2 regions of the Stenotrophomonas oleivorans genome follow, and region 2 is predicted to be linked to the other one. Evidence: riboswitches for the same ligand, from Rfam matches in the RefSeq annotation. Region 2 holds a riboswitch; the other holds the start of a gene.
The links. Region 2 has a riboswitch for thiamine pyrophosphate ahead of thiC (phosphomethylpyrimidine synthase ThiC). Riboswitches for the same ligand answer to the same signal wherever they lie in the genome.
Positions count from the first base shown of each region.

Region 1: linked by a shared signal. The riboswitch ahead of MG068_RS00695 (TonB-dependent siderophore receptor) and the one ahead of thiC (phosphomethylpyrimidine synthase ThiC) in region 2 are both predicted to bind thiamine pyrophosphate.

Region 1 covers NZ_CP031167.1:152,812-157,747, reverse strand. Annotated here, with positions in the region: gene MG068_RS00705 (glycine zipper 2TM domain-containing protein) at 247-654, shown strand; gene MG068_RS00700 (phosphotransferase enzyme family protein) at 780-1,904, shown strand; TPP riboswitch at 1,948-2,043, shown strand; gene MG068_RS00695 (TonB-dependent siderophore receptor) at 2,114-4,303, shown strand; gene pnuC (nicotinamide riboside transporter PnuC) at 4,312-4,881, shown strand.
Region 2 covers NZ_CP031167.1:3,706,192-3,711,127, forward strand. Annotated here, with positions in the region: gene thiC (phosphomethylpyrimidine synthase ThiC) at 1-1,356, opposite strand, end outside; TPP riboswitch at 1,439-1,540, opposite strand; gene MG068_RS17200 (BCCT family transporter) at 1,786-3,363, shown strand; gene ggt (gamma-glutamyltransferase) at 3,915-4,936, opposite strand, start outside.

The sequences.
Region 1 (4,936 bases), 1.0 Mb from region 2:
GCCCGCGGCACCTTGGGAGAGAAGGGAGGGCCACGTTCGCGTGGCCCTTTCCCTTTCTGCCAGCTGAGCGGCCGGGGCCGCTTTCAGCCTTGCTTCATGCCGCCTGCCGCTAGATGAATGCGCAAGCCGCACGGTGGACCAGGCAATGTTCCGGCAATGTTGGAACGCCAGCGTGGACATCACGGCAGCCGGGGCGCCCCGCGCCCTCCCTGCCCAGCGTGGCATGCACCTCACAGGAGAACGAACATGCTCAGTACTTCCGCACTCAGCTTCCGCGGTCTGGCGATGGCTCTGGCACTGGTGGCCGGTGTGGCCGTGGTCAGCGATGCCAGCGCGATGTCGAGGAAGGACAAGCGCACCCTGGTCGGCGCCGTGGTCGGTGGCGTGGCCGGCAACCTGCTCTCCAACGGTGATCCCGCTGCCACTGTCGGCGGTGCCGTGGCTGGCGGCGCGATCGGCAACCTGACCACCTCCGACCGCCGCGACCGTCGTTACTACGACAATCGCCGTTACGACGACCGCTACGATCGCCGTTACGACCGTGGCTACTACCGCAGCGGCTACTACGACCGCGGTGACGACGGTCGCTGGCAGCGCGAGCGCTACTACGACAACCGCTACTACCACGACCGCGGTCGCCATCGCGGCTGGTAAGCAGCGCGGCATCCCCCATGCCGATGCACGGACGGGTGGGTCGATGACCCGCCCGTTTGCGTTGCGGGCGGCCATGGCGTTGAATGCGCAGCCTTGGATGTGATTTTCCCCACTGGGGCTGCGGCATGACTTCTTCTTTCCACCGGGTGCAGGGCCTCAACAACGACGAGGTCGCTGCCGACTGGCCGCCGATCAGCACCGCAGACCTCGCGTGGCTGCGCCGGCGCTTTCCGCAGCTGGATGCGGACAGCCATCCGCACTGGCACAGCCCGCGGCCACTCTCGGCCGCTGCCATCGTCAATGGCAGGGGCGGCGCGGTGTTCATCAAGCGCCACCACCACAGTGTGCGCAGTGCGGCCTGCCTGGAAGAAGAACACCACTTCATCGCCCATCTCGCTGCCGCCGGCGTACCGGTGGTGCAGTTGCTTGCGGCAGCCGATGGCCACACCGCAGTCGAGCACGGCGAATGGACCTTCGAGCTGCATGCCGTGGGCGTGGGCGAGGACCTGTACCGCGATGCCGTGTCGTGGTCGTTGCTGACCGATGTCGCGCAGGCCCGCGAAGCCGGCCGCATGCTGGCCCGGTTGCACCGTGCCGCCGCCAGCTATCACGCGCCACAGCGCAGTACCCATCTGCTGGTCGCGCGCGACGATCTGATCCGCGCCGACGATCCCATCGCCGCGATCAAAGCCGAACTGCCCACACGACCGGGGCTGGCCCGCTATCTCGCGCGCATTCCGTGGGAAGCACAGCTGCAGCGCGACGTGCTGCCTTGGCACACGGGCCTGGCCGAGCGCCTGCGCGACGAGCCACGGCTGTGGGCGCACAACGACTGGCATGTCTCCAACCTGCTGTGGCGCGACGGGCAGGTCAGCACCGTGCTGGATTTCGGCCTGGCTTCGCCCACCAGCGCACTGTTTGACCTCGCCACCGCGATCGAGCGCAACGCAGTGGCGTGGCTGGAACTGGAGCGCGGCATGGAGGCGGTGCGCATCGACATCGCACTGGCGTTGCTCGACGGCTACCGCGAGGTGCTGCCGCTGTCGGCGGCACGCGTGCAGCTGCTGGCCGACCTGCTGCCGATGGTCCATTTCGACTTCGCACTGTCCGAAGTGGAGTACTTCGAAGGCATCACTGGCTCCACCGCAAACGCGGATGTGGCGTGGCAGCCGTTCATGCTGGGGCATCCGGCGTGGTTCCACAGCGCGCCGGGACAGGCACTGCTGCAGGCGTTGCACGCGGCAGCCTGAAGGGCACCGGCTCGCAAATCCGTACCATTTGTAGTGAAATGGTCACCTGAAGCGGGGGTGCCTGGATCTGCCAGGCTGAGAGAGTCCCTTGGAACCTGATCCGGTTTGCACCGGCGTAGGGAGCTTTGAGCCGCAGCCACACCCCCGTCATGGGCCGGTGCACCTGCGCGCCGTCGCTTCGTCTCCCTTGTTGTCCGAAGACGAACCGAATGAACCGCTGCCTGCGCCCCACTCTGCTCTCCCTCGCCCTCTGCGCCGCGCTGCCGCTGCACGCCAGCGAGGCCGAGGCGTCCCCCGATGCGGCTGCCACCGGCGCCGAGCGCTCGCCCACCGAACTGGCGGCGGTACGCGTGCAGGCCGGCAAACCGAAGGCCGATACCTCACGCGTGAACGCCTTCGGTGGTGGGTCCTGGAAGGACACCCCGGCCTCGGTGAACGTGCTCGAGCGCGACTATCTCGACCGCCGCCAGGTGCGTTCGCTGTCCGAGCTGGCCAGCAACGATGCCTCGCTGGGTGATGCGTATGCGCCGGTGGGCTACTACCAGAACGTCGCCATCCGCGGCTTTGCGCTGGATGCCGCCACCGGCTACCGCTTCAACGGCCTGTCCATCGCCGGCGAACAGCGCCTGGCGCTGGAGAACGTGCAGTCGGTTGAGATCCTCAAGGGTGAAGCCGGCCTGGCCGCGGGTGTGATGGCGCCCGGCGGGATCATCAACTACATCGGCAAGCGCCCGGCCGAAGTGCGCACCGCCACGCTCGGTACCGACTCGGAAGGCTCGCGCTACGTCGCCGTCGATGTCGGCCACTGGATCACCCCGCGTTTCGGCCTGCGCCTGAATGCCGCATGGGATTCCAGCAATTCCTACGTCGAGCACGCCGATGGCCGTCGCAACTTCTACTCGCTGGCCGCCGACTGGCTGATTGGCGAACGCGGCAAGCTGGAAGTGGATGCCAACTACCAGACCAGCTCGCAGCGTTCGGTGTCCGGCTACCAGCTGCTGGGCGCGCGTGAGCTGCCGCACGGCGTGGATCGCGAATTCCTGCTCGGCTACCAGCCGTGGCAGCGCCCGGTGGATATCGCCAGCACCAACATCACCGCGTTGCACACCTACGACTTCAACGATGCCTGGCAGTCGCGCGTCTCGGTCGGCCACAGCCGCTCGGTGATCGATGACAACGTCGCCTTCGCCTACGGCTGCTACTACGCCACGCAATGCGCCGATGGCAGCGTGCCAGGCAACTACTTCGCGCCCAATGGCGACTACGACGTGTACGACTACCGCAGCCCGGACGACACCCGCCGCAACCAGCAGGCCCGTGCCGAGCTGCGTGGCCGCTTCGAGACCGGCAGCGTCGGCCATGAGTTGACCATCGGTGCCGACTACTTCCGCCGCACGGTAGACAAGCGCCCGAGCGTCAACGAGTACGTCGGCACCAGCAACATCCACGACGCACAGGTGCCGGTGTTCGCGCCGTCGCCGAAGATGCCAGAGCCGTCCGCACGACGCCTGGACAGCCGCCAGACCGCGTTCTTCGCGCTGGACCGGATGAGCTTCGGTGATGACTGGCAGTGGCTGGCCGGCGGCCGCTTCGTGCGCCTGGACGAGCGTGCCTACGACAAGCGTGGTACCCCGCAGCGGCACAGCCGCCTGTCGCGTTTCCTGCCGCAGACCGCCGTGGTGTGGAAGGCTACCGACCAGCTCAACGCCTATGCCAGCTACGTGCGCGGCATCTCGCTGGGCCAGGAAGCGCCCTTCTGGACCAGCAACGCCGACACCTTCCTGCCGTCCGTGCAGTCGCGGCAGCTGGAAGTGGGCGTGAAGTACGTGCCGGTCGAGGCGCTGACGCTGGGCGCAGCCGTGTTCCGCATTTCGCAGCCGTACCAGTACGCCAGGCCGGACAACAGCGACGTCGGCTACACCTTCGTCGAGGAAGGCACGCAGACCCACACCGGCCTGGAGCTGACCGCCAACGGCCAGCTGACCGATGCGCTGCAGATCGTGGCCAGCGCCAGCATGCTGCAGGCACGAGCGCGCGACACCGGCACGCCGGCCTATGAAGGCCATCAGCTGGTGAACGTGCCGAAGGTGCGCGCCAGCGTGCACGTGGCCTACGCGCTGCCGTTCGTGCAGGGCCTGGATGTGACCGGTGGCTGGCGCTATGCAGGCGCCAACGTCGCCCGCGCCGATGGTGGTGTGCGCGCACCGGACTACTCGGTGTTCGATGCCGGCCTGCGCTTCCAGCATCGCCTGCACGAACGTGCGGTGACCTGGAACCTGTCGGTGGACAACGTGTTCAACCGCTTCTACTGGCGCGACACCGGCAGCAGCGGCGGTGACTACTACCTGTTCCCCGGCGCACCGCGACAGGCCCGCCTGTCGGTGACGTTCGCGCTGTGAGCGGCGTCATGCTCGAGTGGACCGCCGCGCTGTGCAGCATCCTCGGCGTCTGGCTGATGGCCAAGCGCCGGCTGGTGGCGTGGCCGGTCGGCCTGCTGTCGGTGACGCTGTACGGGCTGGTCTTCGCCGAGGCCAAGCTGTACTCGGACACCCTGCTGCAGGTCGCCTTCGGTGGCTTCCTGGTCTACGGCTGGCTCAACTGGCGGCAGCACGCCGCCGACGAGGGCAGCGTCCGCATCGTGCCACTGGCGCGCGGCAAGCTGCTGCGCGACCTGGCCATCGGCCTGTGCGGCGGCGTGGCACTGGGTGCGGCCATGCACACCTTCACCGATGCCGCACTGCCCTGGCTGGACGCGATGCTGACCGCGCTGAGCCTGGTCGGCCAGTGGTGGCAGGCGCGCCGCCACGTGGCCTGCTGGTGGGTGTGGATCGCGGTGGACGTGGTGTACGTGGGTGCCTACCTGTTCAAGTCGCTGCACGTGACCGCAGCGCTGTACGTGTTCTTCCTCGGCCTGGCCGTGTTCGGGCTGCGCGCATGGAGCGCAGCCGCGCGTGAACCGCAGGTGGCAACGCAGTAGAGCCACGCCGTGCGTGGCCGGGGTTTACCGGTAGTCGCCAACCTTGGTTGGCACA
Region 2 (4,936 bases):
CGTATAGAACGGCGCTTCGCCACACTCGCGCAGCTGCTTGTCCATGTTCTCCTTGATCAGCTGCATCGGCACGTGGCCGGGGCCTTCGATCATGGTCTGCACGTCGTGCTTCCAGGCGATCTTCGTCAACTCACCCAGCGTCTCCAGCTCACCGAACTGCGCGGCATCGTTGGCATCGGCGATGCAGCCCGGGCGCAGGCCATCGCCCAGCGAGAAGGTCACGTCGTAGGCCTTCATGATTTCGCAGATGTCTTCGAAATGCGTGTAGAGGAAGTTCTCCTTGTGGTGTGCCAGGCACCACTTGGCCATGATCGAGCCACCGCGGCTGACGATGCCGGTGACCCGCTTGGCGGTGAGCGGAACATAGCGCAGCAGCACGCCAGCGTGGATGGTGAAGTAGTCCACGCCCTGCTCGGCCTGCTCGATCAGTGTGTCGCGGAAGATCTCCCAGGTGAGTGCTTCGGCGCGGCCATCGACCTTCTCCAGCGCCTGGTAGATCGGCACGGTACCGATCGCCACCGGCGAGTTGCGGATGATCCACTCGCGGGTCTCATGGATGTGCTTGCCGGTGGACAGGTCCATCACCGTGTCACCGCCCCAGCGGATCGCCCACACCAGCTTCTCCACCTCCTCGGCAATGCCCGAGGAAACAGCGCTGTTGCCGATGTTGGCGTTGATCTTGGTCAGGAAATTTCGGCCGATGATCATCGGCTCGCTTTCCGGATGGTTGATGTTGTTGGGCAGCACCGCACGGCCGCGGGCGATTTCGTCGCGCACGAACTCCGGCGTGATGATCTTCTGGATCGACGCGCCGAACGCCTCGCCCGGGTGCTGCTGCAGCAGCCCGGCATCGCGGATCACGTCCAGCCGCTGGTTCTCGCGGATGGCGACGAATTCCATTTCCGGCGTGATGATGCCGCGGCGCGCGTAGTGCATCTGGGTGACGTTGGCACCTGCACGCGCACGGCGTGGCAGGCTGCGCGCGGGGAAGCGCACCGCATCGAGCTTCGGGTCATGCTCGCGATCGCGACCGAACGAAGAACTCAGTCCTTCCAGCCGCTCGGTATCACCGCGTTCTTCCACCCAGCCGCGACGCAGTGCCGGCAAACCAGCGGACAGATCGATGCGCACCTCCGGATCGGTGTACGGGCCCGACGTGTCGTAAACGGTCACCGGTGCATTCTCTTCGCCGCCGAACAAGGTCGGCGTGCGGGTCAGCGCGATCTCGCGCATCGGCACCTGCAGATCCGGGCGTGAACCGGGCACGTGGATCTTGCGCGAGCCGGGAATGGGCCGGGTCACGGATTCGGAGAGTTGCTGGGCCTGTTGCTGCAGGGCGGAGAGCTGTGCGTTCATCGGGCATCGTCCAGGAAGGTCAGGGACGAAGCGGCGGCGCACTGCTGCCGCGCCCGGACGGTCCTTGGGCGGAGTCCGGGCATGGCTGCACTGCAAAGCTTCCCTACGCCGGTATGAGCCGGATCAGGTTCCAAGGGACTGTCTCAACCGTGGCCACATGGCCGCGGTACCCCCGCTTCTTGGTGTGCATTAGAGCATAGAACGCACTGCAGCTCCTGGCTGTTCCATCCACGCACGGCGTGGATCCGCTGTTTCTGTATTAACAGAACCGTGACATCGCATTCAGTAACGTGCACGCGCATCGTGCCGCTGCGGCCGGTGTTTCCCCGCCGCCTTCGCGGCCCCTGCCCGGTCTGTGCTGCATGTCGCCGGCCCCTCGCAGCAAGCTCTGCTCGCTCCCCTCAATCCCTTGATCGGAGAAGCTCCTTCATGGTGTTTCGCGTTTCCATCGCACTGGTTCTGCTTCTGGTGCTGCTTGCCGGTGTTGCACCCGGCCCCTTCAATACCGTGGTGCAGTCGGTACTGGCCGATGTCATCCGCAGTGTCGGCTGGCTCTATCTTCTGGTCGTGTTCCTGGCACTGACGTTCCTGATGTACCTGGCATTCGGTCGCTTCGGCAACCTGCGCATCGGCGGTGAAGATGCCGAGCCGGAGTTCTCGCGCGCCAGCTGGATGTCGATGCTGTTCGCCGCCGGCATGGGCATCGGCCTGGTGTTCTGGGGCGCCGCCGAGCCGATTTCCCACTTCACCAAGCCTCCGGAAGGCCTCGCACCGCAGAGCATGGACGCGGCGCGGGCTTCGATGCGCTATGCATTCTTCCATTGGGGCCTGCATCCATGGGCAATCTACGCGCTGATCGGCCTGGCGATGGCCTGGTTCCAGTTCAACCGCAATGGCCGTGGACTGGTCAGTGACATGCTGCAACCGATCATCGGCCGGCACCATCGCGGCTGGATCGGACGCGTGGTCAACATCGCCGCGGTTGTTGCCACTGCCATTGGCGTGGCCACCACGCTGGGCTTCGGCACCATCCAGATCGCTGCCGGCATGGAACGCGTGTTCGGCCTGCACGCGGGTGTGCCACTGCAGCTGACCATCATCGCCATCGCGTTCGTGCTGTACATGGCGTCCACCGCCAGCGGAGTCGAGCGCGGGGTGAAGTGGCTGTCCAACTTCAACCTTGCGCTGGCCGCGCTTCTTGCGGCCACCGTACTGGTGCTGGGCCCGACCGGATTCATCTTCGATACGTTCACCACCACACTGGGGTCGTACCTCAACCAGTTGGTGACGATGAGCCTGCGCATGTCGCCGTTCTCGGGCAGCACATGGGTAGCGGACTGGACCATCTTCTACTGGGCGTGGTGGATTTCCTGGGCCCCGTTCGTCGGCTCGTTCATCGCGCGCATCTCGCGTGGGCGCAGCGTCCGCGAGTTCGTCATCGGCGTCGTGCTGGCACCCACGGTGCTGGGCTTCTTCTGGTTCGCGGTGTTTGGTGGTACTGCGCTGTGGGCGCAGATCTTCGGCCACGCCGACCTGGTGCAGGCGCTGGGCAATGGCTATGAAACGGTGCTGTTCACCCTGTTTGACAGCATGCCGCTGCCCTTGCTGCTTTCCTGCATCGCACTGGTGCTGCTGATGATCTTCTTCGTGACATCAGCCGATTCGGCGGTGCTGGTACTGGCCAGCATGTCCACTGACGAGGCAGGCGATCCGCCGTTGAAGCGCAAGCTGGCCTGGGGCATCGCGGTGGCGCTGATCGCAGCGGCGTTGCTGCTGGCCGGTGGCCTGGATGCACTGCAGGGCATGATCACGATTGCGGCGTTGCCATTCGCGCTGCTGATGGTGCTGGTGATGGTGTCGCTGTACCGGGTGCTGGACCAGGAGTACACGCGCGAGCGGCGGCAGGCGCAGCGCCAGCGGCATATGATCGATGCGTGGATCGCGCGCGAGATGGCGGCGCAGGAGGAGACCCAGGCGGAGGCGGCGCGCGCGCACGATCAGGATTGAGGGGGTTTTGCAGCCTGCGGCTGCACTGCTTTTCTTTCAAGCAAGAGCAAGTTCAAAAGCCAGAGCGGCTCTGGGTTACTGCTGGTTTGGCGGGGCGGTGTGGGCTGGCAGGACACGCCGTAAACCCGTCCATGGGGGCTCGATGGCGCCATCCATGGCGCCAACGGTCCTGCCAGCCCACACCGCCCCACCCCCGACAGTTTCCGTGTGACGGTGGGTTTTCCACGCCATGCGTGGATGAGGTGTATCGGAAAACAAGAAGGGGGCGGATTCGTTTTCCTCCGGAAAACGGATCCGACCCCAACTCACAGCACGCGGCTGTTGCTGCTGCCTTTGCTTTTGATCTTCTTCTTTCTCTTCCTGCGGTGGCAGCCACAGGAAACTGTCCGTGGCCGGGCGGGTGGATTGGCTGGGGGCGTGAGCCGCATGGATGCGGCGACCGAGCTTACATGGACGTACTTGCAGCGGCCCCCAGACAATCCACCCGCCCGGCCAAACCCAGCTTTACGGAATCCACCGCAGAGGGGGCTCCGCCCGGTGGCCGGGAAACCTCAATACCCCGCCGCCTGCCCATCCTTTCGACTCTCAGACGCACCGTAGTAAACGCCGGATTCCGGATCACGCATGATCGCCTGATACCCGCCATACGGACCGTCGGCGAACACGATGCGATGCCCCTTGCGCATCAGCGCACGCACCGTCTCATACGGGAAGCCGGTTTCCAGATTCACCTCACCACCGTCGGTCATCGCCGTGGCCTGCCCGGTCGGTTCGGTCGAGCCTTCATGCTGGATGCGCGGTGCATCACCGGCCTCCTGCAGGTTCATGCCGAAGTCCACCAGGTTCATCACGATCTGCGCGTGGCCCTGCGGCTGCATCGCGCCGCCCATCACGCCGAAGCTGGCATACGGCTTGCCGCCCTTGGTGATGAACGCCGGGATGATGGTCTGGAACGGGCGCTTGCCCGGTGCATAGCCGTTGGGATGATTCTTCTGCAGCACGAACATCTCGCCACGATCCTGCAGGATGAAGCCCAGCCCTGGCGGCGCCATGCCGCTGCCCATGCCGCGGTAATTGGACTGTATCAACGACACCATCATGCCGTCGGCGTCAGCCACGGTCATGTAGATGGTGTCGCCCTCCTCCAGCTGCTTCGGCGTGCCCGGTTGCACTTCCTTCAGCGCCTTGTCCATCGAGATCAGCGCGCGGCGCTGTGCGGCGTACTCCTTGGAGATCAGCTTCTGCACCGGCGCCGGCTGGAACGCCATGTCGGCATAGAAGCGCGCACGGTCGGCGAAGGCCAGCTTCTTCGCTTCAACGAACAGGTGCACATGCTCCGGTGAACCGAACGGGATCTTCGAGAAGTCGTAGCCTTCCAGCACGTTGAGGATCTGCAGCGCGGCGATGCCCTGGCTGTTCGGCGGCAGCTCCCACACGTCGTAGCCACGGTAGTTGCTGCTGACCGGTTCGACCCACTCACCGTGGTGGTCGGCCATGTCCTGGTAGCTCAGGAAGCCGCCGTTGGCCTTGAAGTAGTCGCCGATGGTGCGGGCGATATCGCCCTTGTAGAAGG